Regions from separate parts of the Kitasatospora sp. NPDC057595 genome, predicted to be linked through region 2. Evidence: riboswitches for the same ligand, from Rfam matches in the RefSeq annotation. Region 2 holds a riboswitch; the other holds the start of a gene.

Region 1 (14,664 bases), on a different contig from region 2:
GGTCCTCTCCGGGCCGGACACCGGCGGCCAGCACGACCGCGTCCTCGATGGCCTGGCAGGCGCCCTGGCCCTGGAAGGGGCACATCGCGTGGGCGGCGTCGCCGAGCAGGGCGACCCGGCCGCGGTGGTAGGCGGGCAGCGGGTCGGCGATCTCCCAGACGTCGTGGCGCAGCACCCTCGCCGGGTCGGTGGAGGCGAACAGCTCGGGGACGGGCGCGCACCAGTTGCCGTAACGGCGCAGGAGTTCGGCGCGTTCGTCGCCGTCGGCGGCGCGGGCGCCGGCCGGGGCGAGGGCGGCGCCGTAGACGTACACCCGGCCGTCGGCGAGCGGGACGACGCCGGCGAGCCGGCCGCGGCCCCAGACCTCGCCGGCGGCGAACGGCGGGCGGGGCGGGCGGGCGATCACCGAGCGCCAGGTGGTGAAGCCGGAGTAGCGCGGGCCGGGGTGGTGCGGGAAGAGCAGGCCGCGGGTGGCGGAGCGGATGCCGTCGGCGGCGACGACCAGTTCGGCGGGCCGCTCGCCGTCGGCGGTGCGGACGAGGGCGGGGGTGCGGTCGTCGCCGGGTTCGACGAGTTCGGCCCGCGAGCCGGTGCGGACGGTGCCGGCGGGCAGCGCGTCGACCAGGGCGTCGATGACGTCGGCGCGGGCGACGGCGACCAGCTTCTCGCCGAAGTGGGCCTCGACGGCCTCGGTGCCGGTGCGTGCGAGCCAGCGGCCGGAGGGGTGGCGGATGCCGATGGCGGGGTGCGGGGCGGCGAGGGCGCGCAGCCGGTCGCCGACGCCGAGCAGGTCGAGGGCGCGCAGGGCGTTCGGGGCGAGCACGAGGCCGGCGCCGACGGGCTCCAGCGAGGCGGCGCGTTCGTGGACGGTGACCGGGACGCCCTGGCGGTGGAGCGCGAGCGCGGCGGTGAGGCCGCCGATCCCGCCGCCGATGACGACGGCGTGCGGTGCCGGTTCCGGCAGGCCGCGGTGCTCCGGGGCGCGGTGGTCCAGATCGCGGTGGTCCATGGGGACTCCTCTCGGACGCGGAACTACACCTGTAGTTCCGATCGCATGGATCGACCGTACTACAGCTGTAGTGTGAGTTGGGCGCCGGCCCCGGGAAGGGCGATGATCGGACCCATGACCAGCAGCGCCGCGCCCGCCGGACCTCAGCGCCAGACCCTGATCGCCGACACCGCCGTCGCGCTGATCGCCGAGCGCGGCCTGCGCGGGCTCACCCACCGCGCCGTCGACGAGGCGGCCGGCCTGCCCACCGGCTCCACCTCCAATCTCGCCCGCACCCGCGCGGCCCTGCTGGAGCTGGCGATCACCCGGATCGCGGAGCTGGAGTCACCGGCGTACGCGATGGAGCTGCGGCCGCCCACGGTGGAGCATGCCCGGGAACTGCTCGCCCAGCTCGCCGCCGACGCCGTCCACCAGGCGCTCACCGTCGGCCGCGCGCTCACCGTGGCCCGCTTCGAGCTGGCGCTCGAAGCCACCCGGCGCCCCGAACTGCGCGTCGTCTACAACCGCCTGGGGGCGGGCCTCCTCGGCCTCGCGGTCACCCTGCTGACCGAGTGCGGCTCCCGCGCGCCCGAGGCGGACGCCCGCCGGCTGGTGCGCTGGGCGGACGGCGTGCTCTTCAACGTCACCGCCGGCAGTGGCGCCGGCCACGTCCCCGATCCGGCCGAACTCGGTGCCGAGGTCGCCCGTTACCTCGCGGCGCTGCTCGACGGCTAGGGCCGACGGCCAGGGCCCGGAGGCCAGGGCGCGACAGCCAGGGACCCGACGGCTAACCCGCGGGCGCGTCCAGGGCCGGGGCGAGGACGGCGAAGGCCCTGGCGGTGAGCTCGGCCGGGTCGGCGGCGCCGTCGCTGTCGCTCCACCGCTCCAGGACGGCGCCGAAGGCGGTGAGCGCCATCCCGGCGGCGAGCCGGGGGTAGAGGTCGGCGGCGGGGTCGCGGTCCAGCCGGTGGGCCAGCTCGGCGGTCAGTTCCTCGTGCCACCCGGCCTGCCGCTCCAGGAAGCGGGCGTGCAGCGCCGGGGTGCGCAGGATCAGCTGGACGGCGCGCAGCGCGCGGTCGCCGTGCTCGCCGCAGGCGGCCAGCGGCACCGAGACGGCGTGCCGCAGGGCGGCCGAGGGTGGCTCGGCGGCGGGGCGGGCGGCCAGTTCGGCGCGGATGCCGGCGCCCAGTTCGGCCAGGAACCGGACGATCACGTCCTCCTTGGACGCGAAGTAGCGGAAGAACGTCCGCTTGGAGACGCCGGCGCCGGCCGCGATCTCGTCCACGGTGACGGCGTCGAACCCCTGGGTGGTGAGCAGCCCGAAGGCGGCTTCGGTCAGCTCGTCCACGACGAGTTGACGCTTGCGCTCGGCCAGGCTGACGGCGGGTCGGGAGGTCACCCGACGATGGTAACGCCATGACGCGAGTGTCATCCAGTAGCGCCTTGACACCAAGTGACACGAACGGCAGCATCTGCCACATGAAGCCTTTGGAGCCAACAGGCGGCGGTGCGGGCCGGCGCGGGCGGGTGTTCGTCGTCACCGGAGCGAGCAGCGGGCTGGGACTGGCCACCGCCCGGACGCTGGCCGAGCGGGGCGGGCGGGTGGTCCTCGCGGTCCGCGACGAGGAGCGGGGGCGTGCGGCCGCCGCCCGGATCGCCGCCTCGCTGCCCGACCCCGGTGTGCCGGACCGCCTCGACGTCCGCCGTCTCGACCTGGCCGACCTCGACAGCGTCCGGACCTTCGCCGAGCGGCTGCGCGCCGACCGCCCCCGGCTGGACGTCCTGGTCAACAACGCGGGCGTGTTCGCCCCGCCCCGGGCGCTCAGCCCGCAGGGCCACGAGCTGCAGTTCGCCGTCAACCACCTCGGCCACTTCGCCCTCACCGGCCTGCTGCTGGACGCCCTCGCCGCCGGCCGCGACCCGCGCGTGGTGACCGTCAGCTCGCTCAACCACCGCAAGGGGCGGATCCGCTTCGACGACCTCACCGGGGCGCACGGCTACACGCCGATGGGGTTCTACGACCAGTCGAAGCTCGCCAACGCGCTCTTCGGCCGTGAACTCCACCGCCGGCTGGCCGCGTCGGGCAGTCCGGTGCGCAGCGTGCTCGCGCATCCCGGCTACACCGCCACCAATCTGCAGACCAGTGGGCCGACCGGCCTCACCCGGCTGCTCTTCGGGCGGCTGCTGCGGCCGCTCGCCCAGCGCCCGGAGGAGGGCGCGCTGCCCCAGCTGTACGCCGCGACCGATCCGTCCGTGCGCGGCGGGGAGTTCATCGGGCCGGACGGCCGCGGCGAGTTGCGCGGCGCGCCGACCCGGGTCCGGCTCGCGCCCTCGGCCGAGGACGCCGAGGCCGCCCGCCGGCTCTGGGAGCTGTCGGAGGAGTTGACCGGTGTGCGGTTCGGCCTGGGGGAGGGCGCTGCCTGACGCGCGCGGGCGCTCAGTGGGCGCGGGCGTCTCCGAGCACCCGCTCGGCGATGAGCCGGGCGCAGGCCGCCGCGTCCTGTAGGGCGGTGTCCACCTCCAGGTCGTAGCGCACGCCCCGGTGCACCGCCTCGGCCTGGGCCGCGGCCATGCCGGCGACGCGGTCGCCGCGGGCCCGTTCGCGGGCGGCGGCCACCTCGGGGGCGCAGCGCACGCCGACCCAGAGCACGTCCAGACCGTCCAGTGCCTCGCGCCAGCGCCGTTGGGAGGCGGTGGTGCCGAGGAACACCTCGTCGACGACGATCCGCGCGCCGGCCCGGGCCATCGCCGCGACGCCCAGCGTCCACGCGGCGTCCAGGGCGGCGAACGCCGGTCCGACGCTCACCGTGCCGTCGCCGTCCTCCAGGCCGCCGATGCCGGGCGGCCCGTCGGGCCCGTCGGGATCGCCGGGACCGCCGCCACTGCCCGGTCCGGCCTCACCATCCGCGCCGGGCGCGGCTGCGGCGGAGCCACCGCCGGAGCCGCGCAGCGCGGCGGGCAGGGCGGCGATCAGCGTGTCCACCCCGAGGGTCAGCCAGGGATCCGGCAGCACCTCCTGCAGTCGGCGGGCGATGCTGGACTTCCCCGAGCTGGAGCCCCCGTTGAGGACGATCACCTGACAATCGGTCATCCGACCACCCTAAAGGGGCGGCCCAGGAGCGGCCGGGTCACTCGACGGTCACGCTCACCTCCGTCCGGTCCGCCCCCGGTGTGCCGGCGGCGTCCGTGGTGACGCCGCTCCAGATGCTGTCGGGCTCGTCCGGTACCGGTATCGACGGCGAACGGGGCGATATGAGGTGTATGTTCCATTTTGACGCCCGGTGCGGCCCCGGCGCCAGACCCAGGACCCCGCCGGTTTCCGCCGAGGGTGCCTCAGCCCGCCCGGTACGCCGCGGCCGCCGCCGCGAAGGAGGCGGCGAGCTGCGGGTATCCCGCCCAGTGCAGATGCAGATACGAAGCGTGAACGTTCTCCGCGCCGGCCGCGCCCGCGAATCCCTCGGTGTGCGGGCCGGCCGGCAACCGCCAGCCCCAGGCGGGTCGTTCACCGGACCCCGGCTCGCAGACCGTCCGGTGGAACTCGTGCCCGCGCAGCCTGGCGCCGGCCGGGGCCAGTGGCGAGTCGTGCAGCGCGATCGCCTCGCGGTAGCCGAGGGTCAGCCGCTCGGTCATCCGGGCCGAGGTGTCCAGCACCCCGCACATCGGCAGGCCGTCCAACGCGCGCCCGAGGTACAGCAGTCCGGCGCACTCGGCCGCGACCGGGCCGCCGGAGGCCGCGAACGCGGCGATCGCGGACCGCAGTTGACCGTTCGCGCTGAGTTCCCGGACGTACAGCTCGGGGAACCCGCCGCCGATCACCAGGCCCGCCGTGCCCTCCGGCAGGGCGTCGGCGTGCAGCGGGTCGAACGGCACCACCTCGGCGCCGGCGGCGGTCAGCAGCTCGGCGTTCTCGGCGTACGAGAAGGAGAACGCCGCACCGCCGGCCACCGCGATCCGCGGCGCGCCGCTCGGTGACGCACCGGACGCGCCCACCTCCACCGCCGGGTCCCACGGCTCGGCCCCGGCCAGCGGCGGCGCCGTCCGGGCCAGCGCCAGCACCGCGTCCAGGTCCACCGAGGCGGCGACCAGCTCGCCCATGTCGGCCACCGCCCGCAGCGCCTCCGCCGAGCGCTCCACGGCCGGGATCAGCCCCAGGTGCCGGGAGGGCGTGGCGACCGCCGCCGAGCGCCGCACCGCGCCCAGCACCGGCACCCCCGACCCCTCCTCCAGGGCCTCCCGCAGCAGCAGCTCGTGCCGGTCGGAGGCGACCCGGTTGAGGATCACCCCGGCCAGCCGCACCTCCGGGTCCCAGGAGGCGAAGCCGTGCACCAGCGCCGCCACCGACCGGGACTGCGAGGAGGCGTCCACCACCAGCACCACCGGCGCCCGCAGCAGCTTGGCCACGTGCGCGGTGGACGCCAGCTCGCCGCGCCCGGAGGCGCCGTCGAACAGGCCCATCACGCCCTCGACCACCGCCACGTCCGCCCCGGCCGCGCCGTGCAGGAAGAGCGGGGCGATCCGCTCCGGCCCGCACATGAACGCGTCCAGGTTGCGGCCCGGTCGCCCGGCGGCCAGCCCGTGGTAGCCGGGGTCGATGTAGTCCGGGCCGACCTTGTGCGGCGAGACGGCCAGCCCGCGCGCGGCGAGCGCGGCGATCAGGCCGGTGGCGACGGTGGTCTTGCCGGCGCCCGAGGAGGGCGCCGCGACGACGAGACGGGGGACGTTCACGTGGCTCGACTCTTCCCGGCTACCACTCGATGCCGCGCTGGCCCTTGCGGCCGGCGTCCATCGGGTGCTTGACCTTGGTCATCTCGGTGACCAGGTCGGCGAACTCGGTCAGGGCCTGCGGCGCGTACCGGCCGGTGATGACGACGTGCTGGCTGCCCGGACGGTCCTTCAGCACGGCCACCACCTCCTCCGGGTCGACCCAGCCCCAGTGCATCGGATAGGTGAACTCGTCCAGCACGTAGAAGCGGTAGGTCTCGGCGGCCAGGTCGCGCTTGACCTGCTCCCAGCCCTCCTTGGCCGCCGCCTCGCTGTCCAGCGCCATCGCGTCGGAACGCTGGATCCAGGACCAGCCGGAGCCCATCTTGTGCCAGTCGACGGTGCCGCCCTCGCCGGAGGCGCCGAGCACCCGCAGCGCGTTCTCCTCGCCGACCTTCCACTTGGCGGACTTCACGAACTGGAACACCCCGACCGGCCAGCCCTGGTTCCAGGCGCGCAGCGCCATGCCGAACGCGGCGGTGGACTTGCCCTTGCCGGGGCCGGTGTGCACGGCGGTGATCGGCAGGGTACGGCGCTGACGGGTCGTCAGGCCGTCGTCGGGGACACTCTCGGGGACACCCTTGGGCATGTCGGCTCAGGCCGCCTTTCGCGCTGCGGTGGTGGTCGGACGGTTCTCGCGGACGAGCGAGGCGACGCCGTCGGCGCGCAGCTCGTCCAGGGTCACGGAGGTGGCGCGCAGCCGGGCCGCCAGGGCGCCGGCCAGGCCGAGCCGGACCGGGCCGGACTCGCAGTCCAGCACCACGCTCGCCACGCCCTGCGCCGCCAGCAGCCCGGCCGCCCGGTGGGACTGCGCGACGGCGTCCCGGCCGCCGCCGGTGGCCCGGCCGTCGGTCACCACGACCAGCAGCGGGCGGCGGTCCGGGTCGCGCAGCCGCTCGACCCGCAGCACCTCGTGGGCCCGCAGCAGGCCGGCCGCCAGCGGGGTGCGCCCGCCGGTGGGCAGCGACTCCAGCCGGGCCGCGCCGACCTCCACCGAGGAGGTGGGCGGCAGCGCCAGCTCGGCCGAGGCACCCCGGAAGGTGATCATGCCGATCTTGTCGCGGCGCTGGTAGGCGTCCATCAGCAGCGACAGCACCGCGCCCTTGACGGCGGTCATCCGCTGCCGGGCCGCCATCGAGCCGGAGGCGTCCACCACGAACAGCACCAGGTTGGACTCCCGGCCCTGGCGCACCTGCTCGCGGAAGTCGTCCTTGTGCAGCACCAGCGCGCGCGAGGAGCGCCCGCGCGCCACCTGGTGCGGGGCGGCGGCGCGCAGCGTGGCGCTCAGGTGCAGCCGGGCGAGCCGGCCGCGCGGGCGGCGGGCCCGGACGGTGTGGCCGCCGTCGGTCTCGGCGGGGGAGCGGCGGCCCTGGGCGCCGCGCCCGGTGCCGTCCACCGCGAACAGCCGGGTGCGGTACGGGTCGCCGGCCGCGACCGGCGCCGACTCCCGGGCCGGGGCGGGGTGCTGGGCCGGGACGGGCTGCGGGGCGGTGTCCTCCGCGGCCACCGGGTCGGCCGCCTCGACGGGCGGGCCGTCCGGACCGGCTGGCTCCGGCGCGCCGCCGCCACCGCCGTCGGGGCCGCCGTCCTGCGGGCCGTCGCCGCCCGGGCCGTCCGGGTCGTCCGGACCGTCCGGGCCGCCCTCCGGGTCCTCCTGCGCCCCCTCGGCGGTCGCGGGCTCGGGCTGCGCCTCGGGCTCCGGCTCGGCGTGCTCCTCCAGCACCCGGTCCAGCTGCTCCTCGTCCAGTCCGGGCGCGTCGAAGGGGTTGCGCCGGCGGCGGTGCGGCAGCGCCAGCTGGGCGGCCTTGCGGACGTCCTCGGCCAGCACCTCGGTGCGCCCGGCCCAGGCGGCCAGCGCGACGGCGGTGCGCGCCATCACGATGTCCGCGCGCAGCCCGTCCACCTCGAACGCCGCGCAGACGGCGGTGATCTGGCGCAGCGCCGTGTCGGTCAGCTCCACCCGCGCCAGCAGCTCGCGCGCGGCGGTGATCCGGTCCGCCAGCGCGCGCTCGTCCTCGGCGAACCGGGCGGCGAAGGCGGCCGGGTCGGCGTCGTAGCCGAGCCGGCGGCGCACCACCTCGGCGCGCTCCGCCGGATCGCGGGTCGCGGCGATCTCCACCGTCAGGCCGAACCGGTCGAGCAGCTGCGGCCGCAGCTCGCCCTCCTCCGGGTTCATCGTGCCGACCAGCAGGAAGCGCGCCGCGTGCCGCACCGAGACGCCCTCGCGCTCGACGTAGGAGCGGCCCATCGCGGCGGCGTCCAGCAGCAGGTCCACCACGTGGTCCTGGAGCAGGTTCACCTCGTCGATGTAGAGCACGCCGCGGTGCGCCCGGGCGAGCAGGCCCGGCTCGTAGGCCTTGACGCCCTCGGCGAGCGCCCGCTCCAGGTCCAGCGAGCCGACGATCCGGTCCTCGGAGACGCCGACCGGCAGCTCGACCAGCCGGGCGGGGCGCTCGGAGACCGGGGCGCCGGCGTGCGCGCCGTCCGGGCACTGCGGGTCCGGCGCCGCCGGGTCGCAGGCGAAGCGGCAGCCGTCGACGGTCGCGATGGACGGCAGCAGCCCGGCCAGCGCGCGCACCATGGTCGACTTGGCGGTGCCCTTCTCACCGCGCACCAGCACCCCGCCGACCGCCGGGGAGACGGCGTTCAGCAGCAGGCCGAGCCGCAGGTCGGCCATGCCGACGATCGCGGTGAACGGGTAACGGACGTCACTCATGCAGTCTCCCCAGGGGCTCCGGGCGCGAGGAACGGCAGCGATCCGGCCGCCGGCACCCCGCCCTCGATCAGCTTCCACAACGCGTCGGTGTCCGCGTGCTCCTCGATCAGCTCGCCCAGCCGGTCCAGCCGGGCCTCCCGCGCGGCGGCGAAGGAGGTGTCCGGCGCGGGCACGAAGGCCCGGCCGGCGGCCTGCGCGACCTCGCGCAGCAGCGCCCGCCGGAAGCCGTCGTTCTCCAGCACGCCGTGCCAGGTGGTTCCCCACACCTGGCCCACCCGGCAGCCGTCCAGGCCGTGTCCGTGGTCATCGGAGACGAACGGCTCGCCGCCGTCCACCGCGACGACGCCGTGGTGGATCTCGTAGCCCTCGACCCGCTCCCCGTACGCCTCGCCGACCGGCCGTCCGAGCACCTTCTCCGGGCCGAACCGCACCCGCGTCGGCAGCAGCCCGAGGCCGTCCACCGCGCCCGCCTTCGACTCGACCTCGTCCACGATCGAGTGCGCCAGCATCTGGTAGCCGCCGCAGACGCCGAGCACCGGCCGCCCGGCCGCCGCCCGCGCCTTGAGCACCGGTTCGAGGCCGCGCTCGCGCAGCCAGCGGAGGTCGGCGACGGTGGCCCGGGTGCCGGGCAGCACGACGAGGTCGGCGTCGGCCAGCTCCTCCGGCCGGGTGGCCCAGCGGACCAGTACGCCGGGCTCCTGGGCGAGCGCGTCCAGGTCGGTGAAGTTGGACAGCCGGGGGAAGCGCAGCACGGCCACCCGCAGCACGTCCGCGCCGAACGGGCCGCGCGCGGCGGTCCGGTCGACGACGGTGGACAGGTCGAGCGAGTCCTCGGCGTCCAGCCACAGGTCCGGCAGCATCGGCAGGGTGCCGAGCACCGGACGGCCGGTCAGCTCGCGCAGCATCTCCAGCCCGGGGGCGAGCAGCCGCGCGTCGCCGCGGAACTTGTTGACGAACCAGCCCGCCACGTGCCGCTGGTCCTCCGCCGACAGCAGCGCCAGCGTCCCGTACATCGCCGCGAACACACCGCCGCGGTCGATGTCGCCGACCACCACGACCGGCAGCCCGGCGGCGGTGGCCAGGCCCATGTTGGCGATGTCGCGGTCGCGCAGGTTGATCTCGGCGGGCGATCCCGCGCCCTCGCAGACCACCACGTCGAAGCGGGCGCGCAGGTCCGCCAGGCACTCCAGGGCGCGTTCCAGCAGCACCGGCTTGCGCTCGCGGTAGTCCAGCGCGCCGACCTCGGCGACCGGACGGCCCAGCAGCACCACCTGGCTGCGGCCGTCGGCGCCGGGCTTGAGCAGCACCGGGTTCATCGCCGCCTCCGGCTCGACCCGGGCCGCCTGGGCCTGCATCGCCTGCGCGCGGCCGATCTCGGCGCCGTCCGCGGTGACGAAGGAGTTCAGCGACATGTTCTGCGCCTTGAACGGCGCGACCGCGACGCCCTGCCGGGCCAGCCAGCGGCAGATGCCCGCGGTGACCACGCTCTTGCCGGCGTCCGAGGTCGTCCCGGCGACCAGCAGTGCCTTGCTCATGCCCTACCCCTCCGCATCCCGTCCAGGGCCGCCCGGAGCAGCAGGTGCCCGGCGACCGTCGTACCCAGGGCCAGCGCGCCCACCCGCCGGGAGAGCACGCAGGCCCGCTCGATGTCGTCCACCCCGACGGGGCGCAGCTCCCCGCCCAGCACGGGGCGGTGCTCCACCCGCTCGCCGTACCGCAGCGTGCCGCCGAGGCGCACGCCCACCGCGCCCGCGAAGGCCGACTCGGCCTGGCCGGCGTTCGGGCTGGGGTGCGCCGAGCCGTCGCGCCGCCAGACCCGCCAGGCGGTGCGCGGCTCGGGGGCGGCGGCCACCGTCAGCAGCGCGGTCAGCCGGGCGCCCGGCCAGCCCGCCACGTCGTCCAGCCGGGCCGAGGCCCAGCCGAACCGGGCGTAGCGGGGCGAACGGTGACCGACCATCGCGTCCAGGGTGTTCACCGCGCGGAACGCCAGCAGGCCCGGTGTGCCCGCGAGGCCGCCCCAGACCAGGGCGTTGACCACGGCGTCGGCGGTGTTCTCGGCCACCGACTCGACGACCGCGCGGGCCAGCTGCGGCCCGTCCAGCGCGCTCGGGTCGCGTCCGCACAGGTGCGGCAGCCGTTCCCGGGCCGCCGTCAGGTCGCCGGCCGCCAGCGAACGGCCGATGGTGCGGGCCTCCCGGGTCAGCGAGGTGCCGCCGAGCACCGTCCAGGTCGCGGCGGCGGCGAGGGCGGCCCGGCCGAGCGGACGGTGGGCCAGCAGCCGGTCGGCGGCGAGCGCGCCGGCCGCGACGGTGCCGACGGCGAGGGCGGTGAAGGCGGTGCCGGCGGCGCGGTGGTCGCGCCAGAGCCGGCGTTCCAGCCGGCCGGCGGCGGAGCCGAAGCCGGCCACCGGGTGGCCGCGGCGCGGGTCGCCGAAGCGGGCGTCGGCCAGGAAGCCGGCGACGGCGCCGGCGCCGAACGCGGCGGCCCGGCACAGCGGGCGCACGGCAGGGCGCAGCATCGCGTGCGTGTCCTCACTCAGGGTCCGCGCCCTGGATCGACGAACCGGGGGCGAGAGTCTCCTGGCTTCCGGGTCGAACGCACACCCCGGGCCTTCCAGCGGCTTCTGACGGCCCGCCGTGGCGTGTTCCGGTCGTGCTCCCCGGTGACAGTGGCGGGACCGCGCCGGACTCGCACCGGCTTCCTCTGCATGCCTCCGTATTGGCTGAAGGATCCCATCACGGGCCCGAACCGGGAGTCAACCGAGGTCGTGGCGGGTGTTGGTCACACCTCGGACACCCCCGATGTGCCGGTGTGATTTTCCTCCCGGAACAACCCGTACGGCCGTGTCCTACTGGCTTCCCCCCGCCCGCACGGGTGGACTGAGGGGTGGGTCCGGACACCGGGCCGGACGCCGAGCCAGACCACCGAGCACCGGGGAGCGAGTATGCGTTGGGGAATCGCGGCCACCGTGGCGGCCGCCGCCGTCGGCACCGGGGCCGCCGTGCTGGTGATCGGCCGCCGGGCGTCCGAGCGGATGGTCCGCCCGGCCGAGGAGGCCCGCGCCCGCAGCGGCCCGGTGCTCGTCCGCGGCCTCGGTGCCGGCGAGGTCACCTTCACCCGCACCCCCGTGAGCGAGCGTCCCGGCCGCTGGGCCGTCGAGTGGGGCGAGGACGGCCACGCGGTCGTCGAGGAGGTCCTGCGTCGCGACGGGCAGGGCGTCACCCGCCGCCTGGTGCGCGCCGACCGCGGCACCCTCACCCCCGGCACCGAGGTCCGCTTCACCCCCCGGGTCCACCTCGGCGACCCGGCGCAGGCGCTCGGCCTGCCGTTCGCCGAGACCGCCGTCGAGGGCGAGCTCGGCGCGATGCCCGCCTGGCGGCTGGACGGCAAGCGCGGCACCTGGGTGGTCCTGGTGCACGGCCCCGGCGCCGACCGCGCGCAGACCCTGCCCGTCCTGCCCGAGCTGCAACGGCTGGGCCTGCCCGTGCTCGCCGTCACCTATCGCGGCGACGCCGGCGCGCCCGCCTCCCCGGACGGCCTCGGCCACTTCGGCGAGACCGAGTGGCGGGACGTCGAGGCGGCGGTGCGCACCGCCCTGGACGCCGGCGCGGGCCGGGTCGTCCTCTACGGCTGGTCGCTCGGCGCCACGATGGTCCTGCACACCGCGGCCCGCTCGGACCTCGCCCCCTCGATCAGCAGCCTCGTCCTGGACTCGCCGGTGCTGGACTGGCCGGCCACCGCCCGCCGGGACGCCGCCCGGGCGGGCTTCCGGGGCGCGGCCGCCGAACTCGGCGCGCTCGCGGCCGAGGGCCGCACCGGCGTGGATCTGGCCGACTTCGCCCGCCTGGCGGAGGGTGCCGACCTGCGGGTGCCCACCCTGGTGCTGCACGGCCCCGACGACCCGGTGGCCCCGTTCGCCGCGGCCGAGCGCCTCGCCCACCGCCGTCCGGACGTGGTCAACCTCCAGGCCTTCCCCGGCGGTGACCACGCCGCGCTGTGGAACACCGACCCGGACCGCTACGCCGAGACCCTCCGCCGCTGGCTCACGCCGTTCTGCTGACGCGCTTCCGCCCCCCCTGACGGGGTGGATTCCGCGGCGCGCGGGTTCCTTGTGGCATGAACCCGCCATAGAGATCAAGCCAGCCGGTTTGGCCTCTGTTGCCCGATCTTGTCGAGCCCCCGCGCCCCCCGTCCGCCCCCCGCGGACAACCGGATGTGACAGAAGGCCGGTGCAAGGGGAAGACTGCTCGACGTGACGTCTCGGAATCCGCGCGACCGTGATGCCCCGCTCCCGCCGACGATCGGTACCGGTGCGACGGTGACCCGTCTCCCCGGAACGGCCCACCGCCCCGCCGGCGCGAGGCCGGGGACCCCGGGCGTACCCCGCCGACGAGGCCCCGCCCCCGCACCCGGCCGTGGCCGGGTCCCCGTCCCGGAGGGCTTCCCCGCCCCCGCCGAACTCGCTCCGCTGGCCCGCCGCATGCTGGTCGACGCCGTCCGGATCGCCCGCTGGGCCGGCGATCTCGACGAGGTCGACAAGCGCGGCGAACTGCTCCCCGACGACGCCCGCGCCGCCGGCCGCGCGCTCGCCATGACGGTGGGCGCCGCCGCCAAGGCGTGGGGCCAGGCCCTGCTGGTCGGCCTGGTCGAGGCCCGGGACGGCGGCGCCGGCCCCGGCTGGCGCCTGCACGCCTGGGAGCACGACGACGAGGCGGTGGTCCGCGGCTGGTCGGCGCTGTTCGACGCCTGGACGCTGCTCGCCCCGGTCCCGCCCGCCGCCCTGCGCGGCGTCTTCGCGGTGCTCGCCGGGCAGGCCGTCGACCAGGCGCCGCAGCTGCTCTCCTTCCTCCACCTGGTGGACGGCCCGGTGGCCGACGCCGAGCTGCTGGAACTGCTGCGGCGCGGCCTGGACGAGCGCCGGGTCGGCGGCGGCGAGGGCACCTTCGGACTCTCGCCCGTCCCGCACGCGGCCTCCGCCGTCTCCGCCGTGCGCGGCACCTGCCGCGAGCCGCAGATCGACACCCCGGCCTCCCCGGCCGACGTCGCCGCCGTCCTGGACTGGATGCTGGACGGCCTGGCGGCCGTCGGCGCACTGGTCCGCCGGGACAACGCGGCCGAGCTCTCCCCGCTCGGGCACTGGGCGGTGCGGGCCAAGCTGGAGGAGATCTGCACCGTCGCGCAGACCGCCGCCGGCCACATCGAGCAGAGCGCGCTGGCACTGCTGAGCGCCTGCGCCGACTACTCGCCCGGCCCGGCCCGCGCCGAGTACCGGGCCTGGCTGGCCGCCCGCCCGGCCGACCGGGCGGTGGCCGAGCTGCTGGAGGCCGCGCAGGGCGAGGACGCCCTGGTGCGCGGCCTGGCCTTCGAGGCGCTGCGGGTGGCCGGCGTGACCGCGGAGCAGGCCGTCCGGGCCGCCGCCGACGAGCCGGTGCTGCGCCCCTACGCGCTGCTCTGGCTGGCCGAGCGCTCGGACGAGGGGGTCTCCCCGGCCGATGTGCTGGGCGCGGAGGACGCCGCCTGGCTCTGGGTGGACACCGCCGCGGCCGTGCTCGACCACGGTGAAACGGAACTGCTCGTCGGCCACGTCGAGGGCGCCTCGGCCGGCGACCCGGTGCGGCTGTTCGCCCGGGCCCGGCAGTCCGGGCACCCGCGGGCGGCCTCGGTGCTGACCGCGGTCTCCGGCGTCCACCCGGACCCGGGGGTGGCCCGCGCGGCCCGCCGCTCGGCCTTCAGCGTCCACCGCGGCGGCGCGTAGCGCCCGGCGCCCCGGACCGACCGCGCCCCGGACACGCACAAGGGCCCGGCTCCCCGAGGGGAACCGGGCCCTTGTGCATGCCCGAGGGGGACCGTCAGCCGATCCGCGACTCCGCGCGGCGGGCCCGGACGTCGCCGACCTTCTGGCCCACCTTGCGGCGGATCACCAGCAGCGGCGCCATCGCGGCGAGCGCGATCTGCGCGAACGCGCCGATGTGCATCAGGTTGTCGCCGCCCGGCAGACCGGTCGCCCAGGCCGCCAGGCAGCCGATCGAGACCACGATCCAGCAGAGCGTCGCGGTGGCCAGCAGGCCCTGCGGCTTCGGGTACTCGATCCGGCTGACCATCAGGTACGCCGCGCCGAAGATGGCGAGCAGACCGGGCAGGAACGGCGGGTCGAGCAGCACGATGGCGATCACCGTCATGGCGCCCATCGGGCAGGGCA
Region 2 (14,664 bases):
GCCGAGCCTGGCGAGCCTCAGCAGTCCGTACTCGCGCAGCATCGCTCCGGCCCGCTCGCGCGCTGCTCCGTCGAGCACGCTCGCGGTGAACTCCCCGCGGCTGGTGCCGTTGATGTCGGAAGACGGCATAGTGGATCTCCCTCGTGAGGCCGAGTGGATGGGAGGCGACACACTCTCCACGCCGGATCGGCCCGATGGAAAGTGACAGATTGTCAAAGCCAGATCGCGCAGCAGCAGGCCGTGTCGCCGCCGTGCGACTGCTACCGTCGACAGGCCCGTGCCAGCCCACGCGCCCCGGAAGAAGCGATGACCGGACAGACAGAACAGCCCTACGTGCCACCGGCTTTCCCGATCTCGATCAAGGGCGTCGTGCTCGATCCGCAAGGCCGGGTACTGCTGCTGAAGAACGAGCGCCAGGAGTGGGAACTGCCCGGCGGGAAGCTGGAAGGGACGGAGACTCCCGAGGAGCGGGTGGTCACGGAGATCCAGGAGGAGAGCGGCTGGACGGCCGCTGCCGGCCCGCTGCTGGACGTGTGGATGTACGAGCCGATCCCCGGCCGCAAGGTCTTCATCGTCACCTACGGCTGCACCGCCACCGACGCACACCGGGCCCCGGTCGTCAGCCACGAGCACAAGGAGGCCGGCCTCTTCCACCGCGACGAGGTGCCCGGCCTGGTCATGCCGCACGGCTACAAGGACTCCGTCGCCCGCTGGTACCAGTTGCAGGACCGGGCCTGACCCGTGACCCGGATCGACCCCGACGGCGGGATCCGATGGCACTGGACCACCCCCAGGGCCCAGGACATCCTGCGCCGCCGAGCCCTGCCCGAGATCCTGCAGCTCTACCGCGAACTCCACGGCCTGCCGCAGCAGGAACTCGCCGACCTCCTCGGCTACTCCACCAGCTATGTCTCCCGCATCGAAACCGGCTCGCGCACCATCACCGACATCGGCGCCCTGCACCACATCGCCGAACGCCTCGGTCTGCCTCCGCATTGCCTCGGCATCACCGACCAGGCCGACGGAGACCACCAACTCGTGATCCAGCTCGCCGACTCCGTGTTGCGCCTGGCCGAGATCGCCCGCCAGGCCGGCCAGGCCACCACCGCTGTTGCAGAGTTGTGGCCCCTGGTCGCCCGCCTGGAGGCCCGGACCGCCGATGGCCACGCCGATCTCGAAACGCTCCGCCTCCTCGCCCGTTCCAGGATCGGCCTCGGCGTTGCCCTCGGCCACGTGCTGCCGGAGGAGCGACTGGCTACGGCGGCCCGCTGGACCGGCAAGGGTCTCAACATCGCCCGCCGCCTGGGCGATCCGGCCCTGCACGCCCACGCCCTGCGCCACCATGGCAACGAGCTGCGCAAGTCCGGCTTCCTCCTTCGTGCCGTGGACCGGCTCGAACAGGCTCGCGACACCGCCCGCACCGCGACCGAGCGCGCCGAGGCGGTTGTGCTGCTCGCCCGGGCTGCCGGAGCGGCCGGGAACGGCATCGCCTTTGACAGGGCGGTCGAGGACGGTCGCCGGCTCCTCGGTGAGGCGGCGCCCACGGCCCTTTTCTCCGAGTTCACCCTTCACGAGGTCCGTCTTCGCGGCCTCATGGGCACCGGCCGGGTCGCGGAGGCGGTCCGGCAACTCGACCAGGGGCCGGCCGCAGGACTTGGTGCGACCTCGCAGTGGCGGATCATCGCGGCGATCACCGGCGGCGAGGTGCTGCTCAGGAGAGGCGACGTGACCGGCGCCGCGCAGCAGCTGACCGTTGCAGTCGACGGGGCGACGCTTCACCGGCTGCCGCACCAGCTTCAGCGTGTCGTACGGGCAGGCGCTCGCCTGCCCGAGGTGCGGGCGCGGGCGGACGGCGCTCTGGCGCGGCTGAGGGCCGAGATAGCGGCCTGACACTCTGCAGAGGGCGGTGATGGCAACTGGTGCGCAGGCCGAACCAGCTGGTTCTCGTAACGCCCATGCGGTATCCGGGGCGAGGGCGCGCGGGGCCGTGGTCATTTGGCCACCTCGCTTGTGGGAGACGGCGTGGTCGAGGGCCCCGGCGCCGGGATGATCCCGGATACGGCGGCGCTCCCCCGGCCGCCGTGGCGTCGTCCTGCAGACGCCTCGCCCAGGGCAGTTTCGCGGCTGGCGATGGACGCAGCCAGCGCGTCCAGGCTGTCGGTTCCGGTGATCAGCCCGTGCTCCAGCGCGTGGCGAACGGCCTTCATCGGGCATCGATCAACCTCACATGGTCGGGAGTCGTGGTCTGGAGCTCGCTGAACAGCGGATCCAACCCCTGGGCCAGCCGACGAGGCGGCGCCGGGGGCAACGGAGCGTCATGCATTCCTCACGGCGCCATTTCCGGCAGGTGGGTGCGACCGGGGCGGCCGTGGGTGCAGAACCCGCCATTGCATTCCGTGTCCGTTGGAGCACTCTGCGCTGGCGCGGGATTCGATGATGGGCCGCCCGTGGCGGAGAGGCAAGGGAATCGGGTAGGAAAACCTTTCCTTCTGGCGATCTGTCATATGCGCACGGTGGCTGGGGCACTACGCTTTCCCGGGGAAGCTGCGGTTCCGGACTTCAGGAGGTGCGATGCCCGTCGATCCGACCCCGCGCCGAAGGCGCCTGGGGGCTGAGATCCGGCGCGCCCGCGAGGCGCTGGGGTGGAGCCTGGAGGAGGCCGCCCAGCGGCTCGGCTACAAGGCGCTGTCGACCGTCAGCAAGATCGAAAATGGGACGCAGGGAGTCAAGCTCCAAGCCCTCGCGCACTTCTTCGAGGTCCTTCAGGTCCACGACGAGGCCCGGCGTGAACAGTGGCGCGAGCTGGTCCGACGCGCCGGCGAACCGGACTGGCACCAGCGCTACCAGGGCGTGGTCGAGGACCCCCTCAGCGACTACCTGACCGAGATCGAAGAAGCCCTCGACCTGTTCCACTGGAACTCGGGTGCCCTGCACGGCCTCCTCCAGATTCCCGCCTATGAGCGGGCGATCGTGGAAGGCAGCCGGGCCTGGACCACCGCTGAGGACATCGAACGCTTCATCGCCATGCGCGCCGAGCACCGGCAGGCCATGGCCGAGCGCCAACCGCCCCTGAAGATCTGGTCCGTGATCCCCGAAGGGCTTCTGCGGCAGGAGGTCGGCGGCCGGGCGGTCGCCAGGGCTCAGATCGATCACCTCATCGAGCTGCTGAAGAGTGATCCGAACACCACGATCCAGGTCCTGCCGCTGAGCGCCGGCGCGCACGCGGGCATGGACGGATCGTTCATGCTGATGTCGTTCGCCACCGGTGGCGACACGGTCACCATCGAGGCGACTCGCACACGGCTCCACCTGACCGACCCGGAGTCGGTGGGGGTCTACCGCACCACCAGCCAGCACCTGAAGTCCGATGCCCTCGGTCAGAAGGCATCGTTGTCCCTGCTCAAGACGATCGCCAAGGAACTCGCGTCATGAACAAGAACGACCTCGACCCCGCCTGGCTCGACGAGCAACTCGCCGGAGCCGAGTGGCAGACCGCCAGCAGCGGCGGAACCAACTGCGTAGAGGTCGCCTTCCTCGACAACGCCATCGTGGCGATCCGAGACTCCAAGAACAGGCACAAGCCGCCGCACATCTTCGACGACGCCGAGTACGACGCCTTCGTCGCCGGCATCGTGCGCGGCGACCTCCGCCGGCGCTGAACGTGTGACTCTGCATTGAGCAACACCACCTCTTCGCGTACCGCGTCGCAGGTGACACCGCGGTCCGGTCGCCAGCCCGCACGGGGGCGACCGGACCGTGTGCCGTTCCAGTCGAGGGGGAGACCAGTGAGTCAATGGCAGGACTTCACCACCGGTGAGCGGATCAAGATGCTCCGGGGCAAGGAGGTGACCCAGGAGGCTCTCGCGGCACGCAGTGGCCTGTCCTTGCACACGATCCAGAAGGCGGAGCAGGGCGGGAACGTGTCGCTGCCGACGCTGTTGCGGCTGGCGGAGGCGCTGCACTCCGACGTGTCGGTGATCCTCGGTCAGCAGGCTCCGCGGCGCGGGATGGGCCGGGACGACCGTGCGATGCTTCGTGAGCTGTCCCGTACGGTCCACGACACCGCCGCAGGCGTGCTGGCCGACCCCGCCGAGGGTTCCGCGCCGGGGGCGGCCGATCTCGCCGAGGCCGCCGAGCGGTTGTGGCGGGTCTACTGGCGCGGGGCGTACACCGAGGCCGGTGTCCTCGCGGCGCCGTTCCTGCGGTCGGTGGCGTTGTACGCCCAGGGGGCGCCGGCTGGCCAGGAGGCCGCCGCGAGCGCCCTGCTCTCCGACGCCTACCGAGCGGCCGGGCTGATCGCGAACTTCCTCGGCGCGCGCGATCTCGCGTACGCGGCCGTCGGTCACGCCCTCCGACACGCGGAGCTCGCCGCCGATCCGGTGCGGGTGTCGATGCTGGGATCCGCACGAGCGCGTGTGCTGCTGCGGGACGCGCGCGTGGAGCAGGCGCTTCGGGAGGCCGAGGCGGCGGCGGTACGCGCCGAGCCGAGGTTCTCCGAGCAGGGGGCCGGGCTGCTGGCGGCGTACGGAAAGAACATCGTCTTCGCGGCGGTCGCCGCGTCCAGGCTCGGGGACTCTGACCGGGCGGCGGACCTGCTCTCCCAGGCCCACGCGGTCGCTGCCCGGCTGGGGCGCGACGTCTTCGGGAACGGGCTGCAGTTCGGTCCGTCCTACGCGGGGGCCCAGGCCGTGGGGATCAACGTCACCCTCGGGAACGCCGGCCGGGCGCTGGACCTCTCCCGCCGGTTCGACCCGTCCGGCCTGACGCAGGCCGCGCACAACCGGATGCAGCTCGATGTCGCGCTGGCACAGTGCGACGCGCGGTTGTGGGACGTCTCGCTGGACACGCTGCTGGAGGTCTGCTCGGCCCATCCCGAGTGGGCCACGCACCAGGCCATCCCGGGGGTCATCATCCAGCGGGCCGGACGCGCCGGGGCCTCCAGGATCCGGAAGTTGTCTGGGATCCTGGGGATCTCTCCCACCGGCCGGTGAGGGTGAGCCCGACCCGTCTGCTTGGAGTGCGTGTGTCCTACCGCGGCCTGATACTCGACTTCGCGGGAGTGATGACCACTCCGATCGGCCAGTCCTCGCAGGCGTGGTGCGTCGGCGAGGGCCTTCCCGCCGACGCCTGGCGGCGCACGCTGGAGGACGATCCGGCGGGGCGGGCGCTGTACGTGGAACTGGAGCTGGGGCGGATGCCGCAGGCCGAGTGGAACTGGCGGACCGCGGCGCTCCTGGGGGTGCCCGGCGACAACCTGATGGGGCGCGTCCACAGCGGGGTGCGCGCCGTGGCACAGATGGTGGAGCTGGCGGAGCGGGCCCGGGCCGCCGGGATCATCGTCGCCCTGCTGTCGAACTCCTACGGCGTCGACCCGTACAACCCGTACACGGCGACCGGGGTCTGGGACCTCTTCGACGTGCGGGTCATCAGCGGGACGGAGGGCGTCGCGAAGCCCGATCCGGCGATCTACCGGCGGACGCTGGAGCGTATGGGCCTGGCCGGCTCCGACTGCGTGTTCGTGGACGACCACCGCCCCAACCTGGCACCCGCCGAGGCGCTGGGGATCACCACGGTGTTCGCCGACGGGCCTGGCACGGCAGGCCGGGTGGCGCGGCTGTTGAACCTGGACCCCGTCGAGCCGTGCTCAGCGGCCTCTGTCTGACAGCGCGGCAGGCCCGGCGCAGCGTGAACTCCTACGCGCCGTACGAGTTCGACCTGCCGCGACCTTCCGAAGTCGTACGATGCGCGGGTTCGCTGAAAGCGACGTCGGCGTGACAGTAGTGACATGCCTTCGGACGTACCTCGATCGCCGGGCCGGGTGCCCATAGCGGTCTACATCGCCTCGCCCGGCGGAGACCCGGGCGGTGTGCTGGAGACCCATTGCCGCCAGTACGCGGAGACTCGCGAGTGGGTGGTGGCCGTTGTGTTCACGGACTCGGGGCCGCTGCCCGCACTGGAGGAGCGGGCGGGCTGGCGCGCAGTACAGAACGCCCTGGAGACCGGGGCCGCGCGGGGCGTCGTGATGTGGACGCGCTCGATGGTGGTCGACAGCGCCGAGGCGTGGGAGCGCCTGGCGGTGCTCCTCGGCGAGCTGGGCTGGTTCCTGGCGGCGGGAGCGATCGACACCCCCGGTCAGCCCCTCTACGGCCGCGGCGGAGAGCAGGCGCCCGGCGGCGGCCCGGTCGCCTTCCGCGCAGCGGCCGGCGGTCTCTCCGATCCGGAACTTCTGGGTGGGGCCCGCAGTCCGTGATCGCTGACCGCGCCAGGTCCTCCCCTCGCCGTTACCCCTCACCTTCTGGCCAAGGAGCCAACGTGAAGTCGTATCCGCAACCACCGTTCCTCGGCGCTCTGGTGACCGGCACCGCCGGTGCCGTCGCCGCCATCCATGTCAGCCCCGAGGGGCTCGTCGTGGGAACGTCGCCCGGCATCGGCACCGACGACGCCGACCGCTGGGCGGCCGCGATGTCGGCGTTGGGCGCGGTGAGCATCAACAGCGTCGCCACCGTCGGAGTGCTCACCTCGGGCGAGTACCCGTGGGGCCACAGCGTGATCGAGGACCGGTTCGGCCAGACCCTCACGCTGGTCGGGGCGCCCGACCGGTCCATGCTCGCCGTGGTCGGCGCCAAGGGCGCGGACCTGGGACAGATCGCCGCGCAGCTCATCGAACTCGCGGACCACGGCCTGACCGCAGCGGCGGCGGCGTGAGCACGGCGTCGGCGGACCGGAGAGGCTCGGCCCGCCCGCTGCCGTTGCCCGACGTCCTGGCCGCCCCTCACTTCCCCGACGCGGACAGCCCCGGCATGGCCGGGCTCGCGGCCTACCTCGCCCGGCGCGACTCCCGGGTGACGATCGAACCGCGGCCGGACGGCCACCGCAGCGATCTGCTCCGGCACCTCGACCGCACCGGTGCGGTGCTCCAACCCGTGGACCAGCGAACGACGAGCCTGATCTGGGGCGGGGACAACGCGGCCGTGCCGCAGATCCTGGACCTCGCGAGCGGCCGGGGCCTGCCGACGATGGGCCACTGCCGGGCGATGGAGTTGCTCGCTGCCACCGCGCCCACCGTCGTCGCCGTCGCGGGCAGCCACAGCACCGCGACGGCCGCAGCCGCCCTGACCTGCGCGCTCACCGTCCGCGACCCGGGCTGGATCCTCAACGCCGCTCCGCGAGGCGACGCCCCTGGCTACGACGGCGGCGGCGAGGTCCTGGTCGTCGACCTCTGCCCGGACACCGCGCTCCACGAAGCCGCCGCGCCCGGGCGGGACCACCACGCCCTCGGGGAGGGGCTCCGGCGGGCGGTCACGCTGGTCACCGCGGTCGACGCGACACCGCCGGCGGTCGCGACCCTGGAGAACGCGCTGGACGAGATCGAGGCCCTCGCCCGCCGCAGCGAGAGCGTGGTGGTGTGGTCCAGCCAGCCGGGCTGCGCCGAGCTGCTGGAACGGCTGCGCCGAACGCCGGGCCCCAGGGTGGTGACGGTCGGCCGGGGCGACGGCATGGACGTGCAGGTCCTCAGGGCACTGTGGAGCGGTGAGGACCACCGGATCACCCTTCAGGCCGACGGCGAGCGGTTCGCCGTCACGGTGCCCGTCACTGGCACCCACGATGCTCTCGGCGTCGCGGCGGCGTTCGCGGCAGGCTGGGCGCTCGGGCTGTCCGGCACGGACCTGGCCGACGGGCTGGGGGCGTTCCCGGGCGTCGAGCGGTCGCTGACCTGCCTGGGCACGGTCGGCGGTGTCGCCGTGGCGGAGTCCTACGCCCAGCACCCGGACGAGATCGCCGCCGCCATTCAAGGCGCCTGGATGCTCACCGAGGGCGCGGTGATCGCGGTGTACGAACCGGTCGGTCACCTGCGCACCGAAGCGCTCGCCGAACGGATCGCCGACGCCTTGCGCGGGGCCAACCGCACCGTGGTGCTGCCCGTCCACTCGACCCTGTCCCGCTCCCAGTGTCACGCCGACGGCATCGAGGCCCTCGCCCGAGCGGACTTCGGCGGCACCCTGGTGATCCCCGGCCCCGGTCCGTGCCGGCCCGGTCCCGCGGTCGTGGCCGCATCCCTCGCCCGCCGCGGCGATCTGATCCTCACCATCGGCCCGCACGCCGCCCCCCGGATCGGCCCCGAGCTGCTGGCCGCGCTCGGCCTTCCCCGCTTGGCCCCGTAGCCAGGCCCCGATCCCTCCCCCTCTCCCTCCGTTCGATTTCATCGCGAGGAGCTTCACCATGCCCGATTCCCTGCCCGACAAGCCGAAACTGTCCGAGACCGAGGTCCTGCTGCTGCGCCAGGTGGCCGGCGGCCACCTGCACGCCGCGGTCAGCCGCGCCACCGGCATCCCCGAGGCGAAGGTCGGCGATGCCGTCACGGCGCTGACCTTCAAGCTCGGAACGTCGGACCGCCACCACGCCGCCGCCCTCGGTGTCGGCTGGGGATGGGTCCGGACCGAGGACGTGCCGGTCCTCAACCCCAGCGGCCTGCCGCTGCCCCGGCGCCACCGGGAGGTGCTCGCCGCCCTGGTCGGCGGGGAGGACCCGAAGGCGACCGCGAAGCGGCTCCACCTGACGACGGGCACCGTCAAGACGTATGTCCAGGACATCCTCCGCACCCTGGGCGTCCGTTCCCGGCCGCAGGCCGCCGCGCGCGCCCTCCTGACCGGCCTCGTGCCGCTGAGCGCGCTCGGCGACGGCTGGCCGAACACCAGGCTCGGCCGCCCGAGCGATCGGACCGCGCGGCCGGCCGGGACGACCTGATGCTCCACCGTGCCCGATTCTTCCCAGTCCTGCTCGCCGGGGCGGCCAGTCTGCTGCTGGCACTGGCCGGCGGAGCGGCGACGGTGGCGGCACTGCACTACGAGCAGGCGGAGCACGGACTCGTGGTGCTGGCGGGCACCGCCTACGCGCTCGGCCTGGTCCTGCTGCTGGTGGCCGGTCTGGTTATGGATGAGGGCTCCGCCTTCCGCGCTGTGATCCCGAACGGTCACCCGTGCGCGTGTGGAGCTTGGCCGGAGGCATGACGAACCTCCTGATCCGTGCCGCCGACGGTCCGCTGCCACGTCGCGTCCTCGGTTGGGCCTGCCCGCACTGCGGCGAGCGCCTTGCCCTGACCTGGGACCAGCAACAGGCGCTGGCGCTCGTTGCCCGTGGGGTGTCTGCCTACGGGATCGCCCGCCGACTTGGACTCGGCGTCGCGAGCCCGAACGAGACCGCCGCCGACGAGCTGGTGGCCCAGGCCCTGGACAACCTGGGAGCGACAAGCCGCGCCCAAGGCATCGACATCGCACACCGGGCGATGCTCCTGGCGGCCCCGGTCCGGCCCGGGTTCCTCAACCGCGACCTGACCGAGGTCGAACGCGAGATCGTGGGGCGTCTCGTCCTCGGCCACAGCCTCACCGAGACCATCGCCCTCCTGGGGCTCACACGCGGGAAGATCGTCTACGTCCTCGGTCGGCTCGGCACCGAGCTGGGAATCCCCGAAGGTCCGGGCCGTACCGTGATGACCGTCCACCACCTGCACGGGGCCCGGCTGCTGCCCGACGGCCACCCCTGTCGGTGCCGGGCCGCTCCGGACGGGGCCGTCGAACGCTGGGTCCGCGGGACCGCCTGTCCCGCGTGCCGGGTGCGACCGGTGCTGGCCACCACCGACCACACCGTCCTCGGTCTGCTCGCCACCGGCATGACGGACCAGGAGGTCGGCCGGCACTACGACACCACGAGAACCGGTGGAACCCGGCGGGTCCGGAAGGCGCTCGGGGCTCTGGGCGTGGCCACCCGTGTGCAGGCGGTCGACATCGGTTGCCGTACCCGGCTCCTGACACCACCGACGGATCCGCGCGATGCCCACGGGCTCGTCAAGCCCCAGGACCTGGACGTCATGGCGGAACTCGTCCGCGGCTACACCCTCGCGGACCTCGCCGAGCACGGCGGCCCGAGCCACCGTGCCCTCAAGTCGCAGATGACCCGCTTCTACGCCCGGCTGGGTGCGGGCATGGCCCCCTCTTCGCCCGGCTTGGCCGTGCACATGCTGCACGGCCTGGGCGTCCTCCCGCGCTCGCACCCTTGTGAGTGCGCTCTTCCTGCCCTTGCGGCGGCTTGAGTTCAGGGCGGCAGGTCAGGCCGGTGCATCGGCCGGGTGGCCTGCGTCCTGGCGGACTTGCGGCCCCAGGCCTTGGCGCTGCCGCCCGATGCTGGTCACGGGCGGCAGCGCCAAGGCCTGCACGTGCTGCGCGCTACATGGTGGCCGGGAGCGGGCTGGTGGTCAGTTCGCTGATGTTCTCGGCGGCTTTGAGGGTGTGGAAGATCAGCGGGCGCAGGTCGGTGGGCATCTCGGTGGAGCGCTTGAGCATGAGGACGGCTCCCATGATGGAGTCGTGCCAGTGGACAGGGGCGGCGACGGAGTCCCAGCCGGGCATGCATTCCTGGCGGCCGACGCCGAAGCCGAGGCGGCGGATCTCGTCGGGGGAGGTGGTGAGGGCGTCGTTGTCGCGGATGACGCCCGGGCCGGCGGTGGGCGGGATCTCTTCGGCGAGGACGAGGTCCTGGATGGTCTGCGGGAGGTAGGCGAGGATGACGCGTCCGGAGGCGCCGGTGCGCAGGGAGCGGGAGACGGAGACGACGTCCTCGGCGGTCATGCCGACCTCGGCGGGGTCGGTGTCGCCGATGGCGTAGTCGGTGCACAGGCGCTTCGCGCCGCCGAAGGGGGAGAGGACGTAGAGCAGGGCGAGGCCGCCGGTGGCCTGGTGGAGGCGTTCGAGGATGCCGTGGGTGGAGGCGGCGCCGGGGGAGTGGGCCATGGCCTGGACGCCGGCGCGGGCGGTGCCGGTGCCGAGGCGGTAGCGGCCTCGGCCGACCTGTTCGAAGACGCCGTCGCCGACTCCTGTCTGCAGGATGCGGTGGGTGGTGGCGTCGTCGAGGCCGGCGGCGCCGGCGATGGCGCGCAGCGGGTGCACGTCGCCGGGCAAGCGGGCGAAGGCCTGTTGCACGGCGAACGCGCGGGCCGCGAGGGAGGACGGCGGTTTGCTCGGTGCGTCGCTCGGGCGCTGCCCGGGCACGGCATCGATCGCGGGTGCGGTAGTCCGCTTCGAGTGCCGCCTCTTCCACGCCACGTTCGCCACCGCCGACCAGAAGGAGGGCATGGCCGCCTTCGCCGAGAAGCGCCCCGCGCGGTTCGAGCACCGCTGACGCGGGCGGTGGCGCGGCAGCCCGGCTCCGGGGTGCCGCGCCCCGCCGTCCGCGGATCCGCCGCAGACACCCGCGCGGCTTCCGCAGTCGGTCGCCGACGACCCGGCCGGCAGCCCGACGATGTGACGCACGGGACCTTGACCCGCCCTTCCGCGCGTCGCCATGATGAGCCGTCAAGTTCTGACTCCGCCGTCGGGGGAAGCCGGTCCGAATCCGGCGCTGACCCGCAACGGTAGGCCGTCGACCCGGTGTCGGCGGCGAGCCCGAGTACCCGTCGGCGGAGGTGTGTCGTTCCCTCCTCCCGTCGTGGTCTGCGGGCCGGAGCTCCGAGGGCTGCCCGGGTCCGTGCCGGCGCCCCTCCGGGCCCCTGCGTCCAGGCCCGGAAAGGATCCTCGTGACCGCGCTCCGCCGCACCCTCGGCCTCCTCGCGATACCGGCCCTCGCCTTCGCCGGCGCCCTCCCGGCGGCCGCCGCACCGGCCGGCGTGGACTCGCCCACGATCCGTCCGGACGCCGCCGCGTCCGGCTGGCTGGCCCGCCAGCTCGTCGACGGCGACCACTTCGAGTCCGTCTTCGACGGCACCGCCTACCCCGACCAGGGCCTGACCATCGACGCGGTGCTGGCCTTCGCCGCCGCCCGCAGCTCGGACACCGCCGCCGCCAAGGCGACCGCCTGGCTGGCGCAGCCCGCGATCCTCACCGGCTACCTCGGCGACGGCACCACCGAGGCCTACGCGGGGGCCACCGCCAAGCTGCTGCTCGCCGCCGAGGTCCGCGGCGCGGACCCGACCTCCTTCGGCGGCGTCGACCTGCCCGCCCGGCTGCGCTCGCTCCAGGCCCCGAGCGGCCGCTTCTCCGACCGCTCCCAGTGGGGCGACTACAGCAACGCCTTCGGCCAGTCGCTCGCCCTGATCGCCCTGCACCGCACGCCCGGCGGCGCCCCGGCCGCCGCCGTCGACTTCCTGGCCGACAGCCAGTGCGCGGACGGCGGCTTCCCGGTCTCCTTCGGCCAGACCACCTGCGCGAGCGACACGGACGCCACCGCCCTCGCCGTCCAGGCCCTCGCCGCCACCGGCCGCGCGGCCAAGGCGGCCGCCGGACTCGGCTGGCTGACCGCCCACCAGAACGCCGACGGTGGCTTCGCGGCCGCCGGGGCCGCCACGTCCAACGCCAACTCCACCGGTCTCGCGACCCAGGCGCTGCTCTCCAACGCCCGCTTCGGCGCGGGACTCAAGGGCTGGAGCCGGCTGGTCAAGTTCCAGCAGCGCTGCGACGCCGACCCGGCCGTGCGCGGCGCGATCGCCTACGACGCCTCCGGCTTCAACCCCGGCAACGCCGCCCGGGCGACCGGCCAGGCCGTCCTCGGCCTGGCCGGCACCCCGCTGGCCACCCTCTCCGCCGCCGGGGCGCGCCCGGACGCGCCCACCCTGGCCTGCCCCGCTCCCGCCACCCCCTGACCACCCGCGACCGCACGAGGAGAGTCCTGATGACCGAGCACCTGACCCGCCGCACCCTCGGCTCGATCGCCGCCGTCGCGGCGCTGACCGCGAGCCTCCTCGGCGCCGGCGCCGTGCACGCCCCCGAGGCCCGGGCCGCCGCCTGCACCGGAACCACCGGCGTCACCGTCGTGGTCGACTTCACCGCGGTCGGCGGCGGCATCCAGACCGGCTGCGCCCTCGGCGACCCGGCCAGCGGCCTCGCCGCGCTCACCGGCGCCGGCTTCTCCTACACCTTCCACCCGCGCTACCCCGGCTTCGTCTGCACCATCAATGCCCTGCCGACGACCTGCACCAACCCCACCGGCAGCGCGTACTGGTCGTACTGGCACGCCCAGCACGGCGGGCCCTGGTCGTACAGCAGCCTCGGCGCCGGCAGCTACAACCCGGCCCCCGGCGATGTCGAGGGCTGGGCCTTCGGCGCCGGCGGCCAGCCGGGCATCACGGCGCCCTGAGCGTCGTCCTGAGCGCTCTGAGCTCCCTGCCGACGACGCACCGGTGCCCCGGTCCTCCGCGACGGAGACCGGGGCACCGGCGGTTCCGGGGGCGTTCAGGCCGTCCGGCGCGGCCGCTGCCGGATCAGCTGCCGTAGCGCAGCGAGACGGTGTCGCCCAGGTGGACGGTGGTGGCCCGGGTGGCGGCGATGGCGGTGGCGCCGTCCAGGCTCACCTTCCAGGTGGCGGAGCCGCTGTTGGCGGTGCCGTTGAGCGCGGTGATCGTCCCGCCGCCGGTGGCGGGGGTGACGGAGGTGACGCAGCCGGCCGGGGTGGCGGTGGCGGCCGCGTCGAGGACGTCGCCGAGCGTCGCGGTGGTGCCGGTCGGGGTGACGGTGACGGCGCAGACCTTGAGCGCGCCGGTGCCGTCGTCGACGACCAGGGCGAGCCTGGCGGCGGTGCCGGAGGTGAACGCGGTGGTGGCCGACCAGGTCGGCTCCCCGGCCGTGGCCGGGGCGGGCGGGGCGGCGGTGAACCCGGCACCGGCGACGGCGCGCAGGCCGTCGACGGAGGCGTAGGGGGAGGGTGCGGTGTCGCTCGGCTGGTACTTGAAGCCGCCGCCGGGCTTGAACTGCTGGGCGATCAGGAAGTCGACCGGGGTCTTGCCGGTGCCGCTGGTGAAGTCGGCGCCCTGGGGGTTGATTCCGCAGGCGTTGAGACCGGAGACGGCCCAGCCGTTGGAGTCGGTGTTGACGCCCCACAGGGCGTTGAACGCCCCGGAGGCCAGCAGCTTGCCCTTGAGGAAGTTCTTGGCGGCGACGACCGCCGGGTCGGTGTTGGGGACACCGCCGACGCACAGGGAAGCCATCGCGGCCCCGGTCATGTCGATGTCGCTGCCCGTGCCGAGCTCGGTGGGGTCACCGGCGGCCTTGGTGTAGTTCCAGCCGCCGTCCGTGTGCTGGTTGGCCCGCACAGCTGTGACGGAGGCGTCCAGCAGGGCCTGCGGAACGCGCTTGGCGCCGCCCTGGGTCTTGGCGCCGCCGAGGGCGAGGAGGCCGAACACGGTGCCGTTGAAGTTGGCGGACGGGCCCCAGTAGCCGGGTTCGGCGGTCTGCCAGTAGGAGACCGCGTCGGCGATCAGGTTGCGGCCGGGGCCGACGCGCGCGGGGTCGACGCCGGCGGCGTAGGCGTTCAGGATGCCCCGCTGGTAGTCGGTGACGACCGGTGAGGCGCCCGGCCAGCCGGCGGCGGCGAGCTGGTTGCGGTAGACGAGGCGGGCGTTCTTGGTGACGTCACCGCCCGGTGTCACGTCGGCCGCCGCGGTGCCGGCCGCGGCCAGCGCGCTGAAGGCCCACTCGTTGGAGAGCCCGCCGCCGGTGACGTAGCTGCCGTCGGCGGCCTGGAGGGACTTCAGGTAGGTGACGCCGGTGCTCTTGGAGGTGGCGATCTGGGCCGGGGTGGCGGTCGCGTGGGCGGGGACGGCCGACAGCAGCAGCGCCCCGGCCGCCAGTGACACGGTCACGGCGGAGGCGAGGCGGGAGGAGGTGGTGCGGGGCGTCGTGA

The links. Region 2 has a riboswitch for cobalamin ahead of ACFU9E_RS11985 (prenyltransferase/squalene oxidase repeat-containing protein). Riboswitches for the same ligand answer to the same signal wherever they lie in the genome.
Region 1: it holds a riboswitch for cobalamin, as region 2 does, so the genes downstream of both, ACFU9E_RS29395 (cobalamin biosynthesis protein) here and ACFU9E_RS11985 (prenyltransferase/squalene oxidase repeat-containing protein) in region 2, are expected to answer to the same signal.

The regions. Positions count from the first base shown of each region.
Region 1 is NZ_JBHVGL010000024.1:24,051-38,714, forward strand. Features, by position in the region: gene ACFU9E_RS29350 (FAD-dependent monooxygenase) at 1-1,009, opposite strand, end outside; gene ACFU9E_RS29355 (TetR/AcrR family transcriptional regulator) at 1,124-1,723, shown strand; gene ACFU9E_RS29360 (TetR family transcriptional regulator) at 1,776-2,420, opposite strand; gene ACFU9E_RS29365 (oxidoreductase) at 2,468-3,412, shown strand; gene ACFU9E_RS29370 (chloramphenicol phosphotransferase) at 3,426-4,064, opposite strand; gene ACFU9E_RS29375 (cobyrinate a,c-diamide synthase) at 4,322-5,713, opposite strand; gene cobO (cob(I)yrinic acid a,c-diamide adenosyltransferase) at 5,733-6,338, opposite strand; gene ACFU9E_RS29385 (putative cobaltochelatase) at 6,345-8,465, opposite strand; gene ACFU9E_RS29390 (cobyric acid synthase) at 8,462-10,000, opposite strand; gene ACFU9E_RS29395 (cobalamin biosynthesis protein) at 9,997-10,983, opposite strand; cobalamin riboswitch at 11,017-11,229, opposite strand; gene ACFU9E_RS29400 (alpha/beta hydrolase family protein) at 11,410-12,525, shown strand; gene ACFU9E_RS29405 (hypothetical protein) at 12,946-14,220, shown strand; gene ACFU9E_RS29410 (CDP-alcohol phosphatidyltransferase family protein) at 14,315-14,664, opposite strand, start outside.
Region 2 is NZ_JBHVGL010000006.1:68,870-83,533, reverse strand. Features, by position in the region: gene ACFU9E_RS12060 (TauD/TfdA family dioxygenase) at 1-129, opposite strand, end outside; gene ACFU9E_RS12055 (NUDIX domain-containing protein) at 307-738, shown strand; gene ACFU9E_RS12050 (helix-turn-helix domain-containing protein) at 742-1,890, shown strand; gene ACFU9E_RS12045 (Scr1 family TA system antitoxin-like transcriptional regulator) at 2,572-3,432, shown strand; gene ACFU9E_RS12040 (DUF397 domain-containing protein) at 3,429-3,659, shown strand; gene ACFU9E_RS12035 (helix-turn-helix domain-containing protein) at 3,786-4,991, shown strand; gene ACFU9E_RS12030 (HAD family hydrolase) at 5,063-5,662, shown strand; gene ACFU9E_RS12025 (hypothetical protein) at 5,786-6,250, shown strand; gene ACFU9E_RS12020 (hypothetical protein) at 6,313-6,705, shown strand; gene ACFU9E_RS12015 (hypothetical protein) at 6,702-8,162, shown strand; gene ACFU9E_RS12010 (LuxR C-terminal-related transcriptional regulator) at 8,221-8,745, shown strand; gene ACFU9E_RS12005 (hypothetical protein) at 8,745-9,008, shown strand; gene ACFU9E_RS12000 (hypothetical protein) at 9,005-10,087, shown strand; gene ACFU9E_RS11995 (IclR family transcriptional regulator C-terminal domain-containing protein) at 10,221-11,042, opposite strand; partial or broken gene ACFU9E_RS11990 (enoyl-CoA hydratase) at 11,065-11,172, shown strand; cobalamin riboswitch at 11,337-11,466, shown strand; gene ACFU9E_RS11985 (prenyltransferase/squalene oxidase repeat-containing protein) at 11,567-12,628, shown strand; gene ACFU9E_RS11980 (flagellar hook-length control protein FliK) at 12,658-13,122, shown strand; gene ACFU9E_RS11975 (hypothetical protein) at 13,247-14,664, opposite strand, start outside.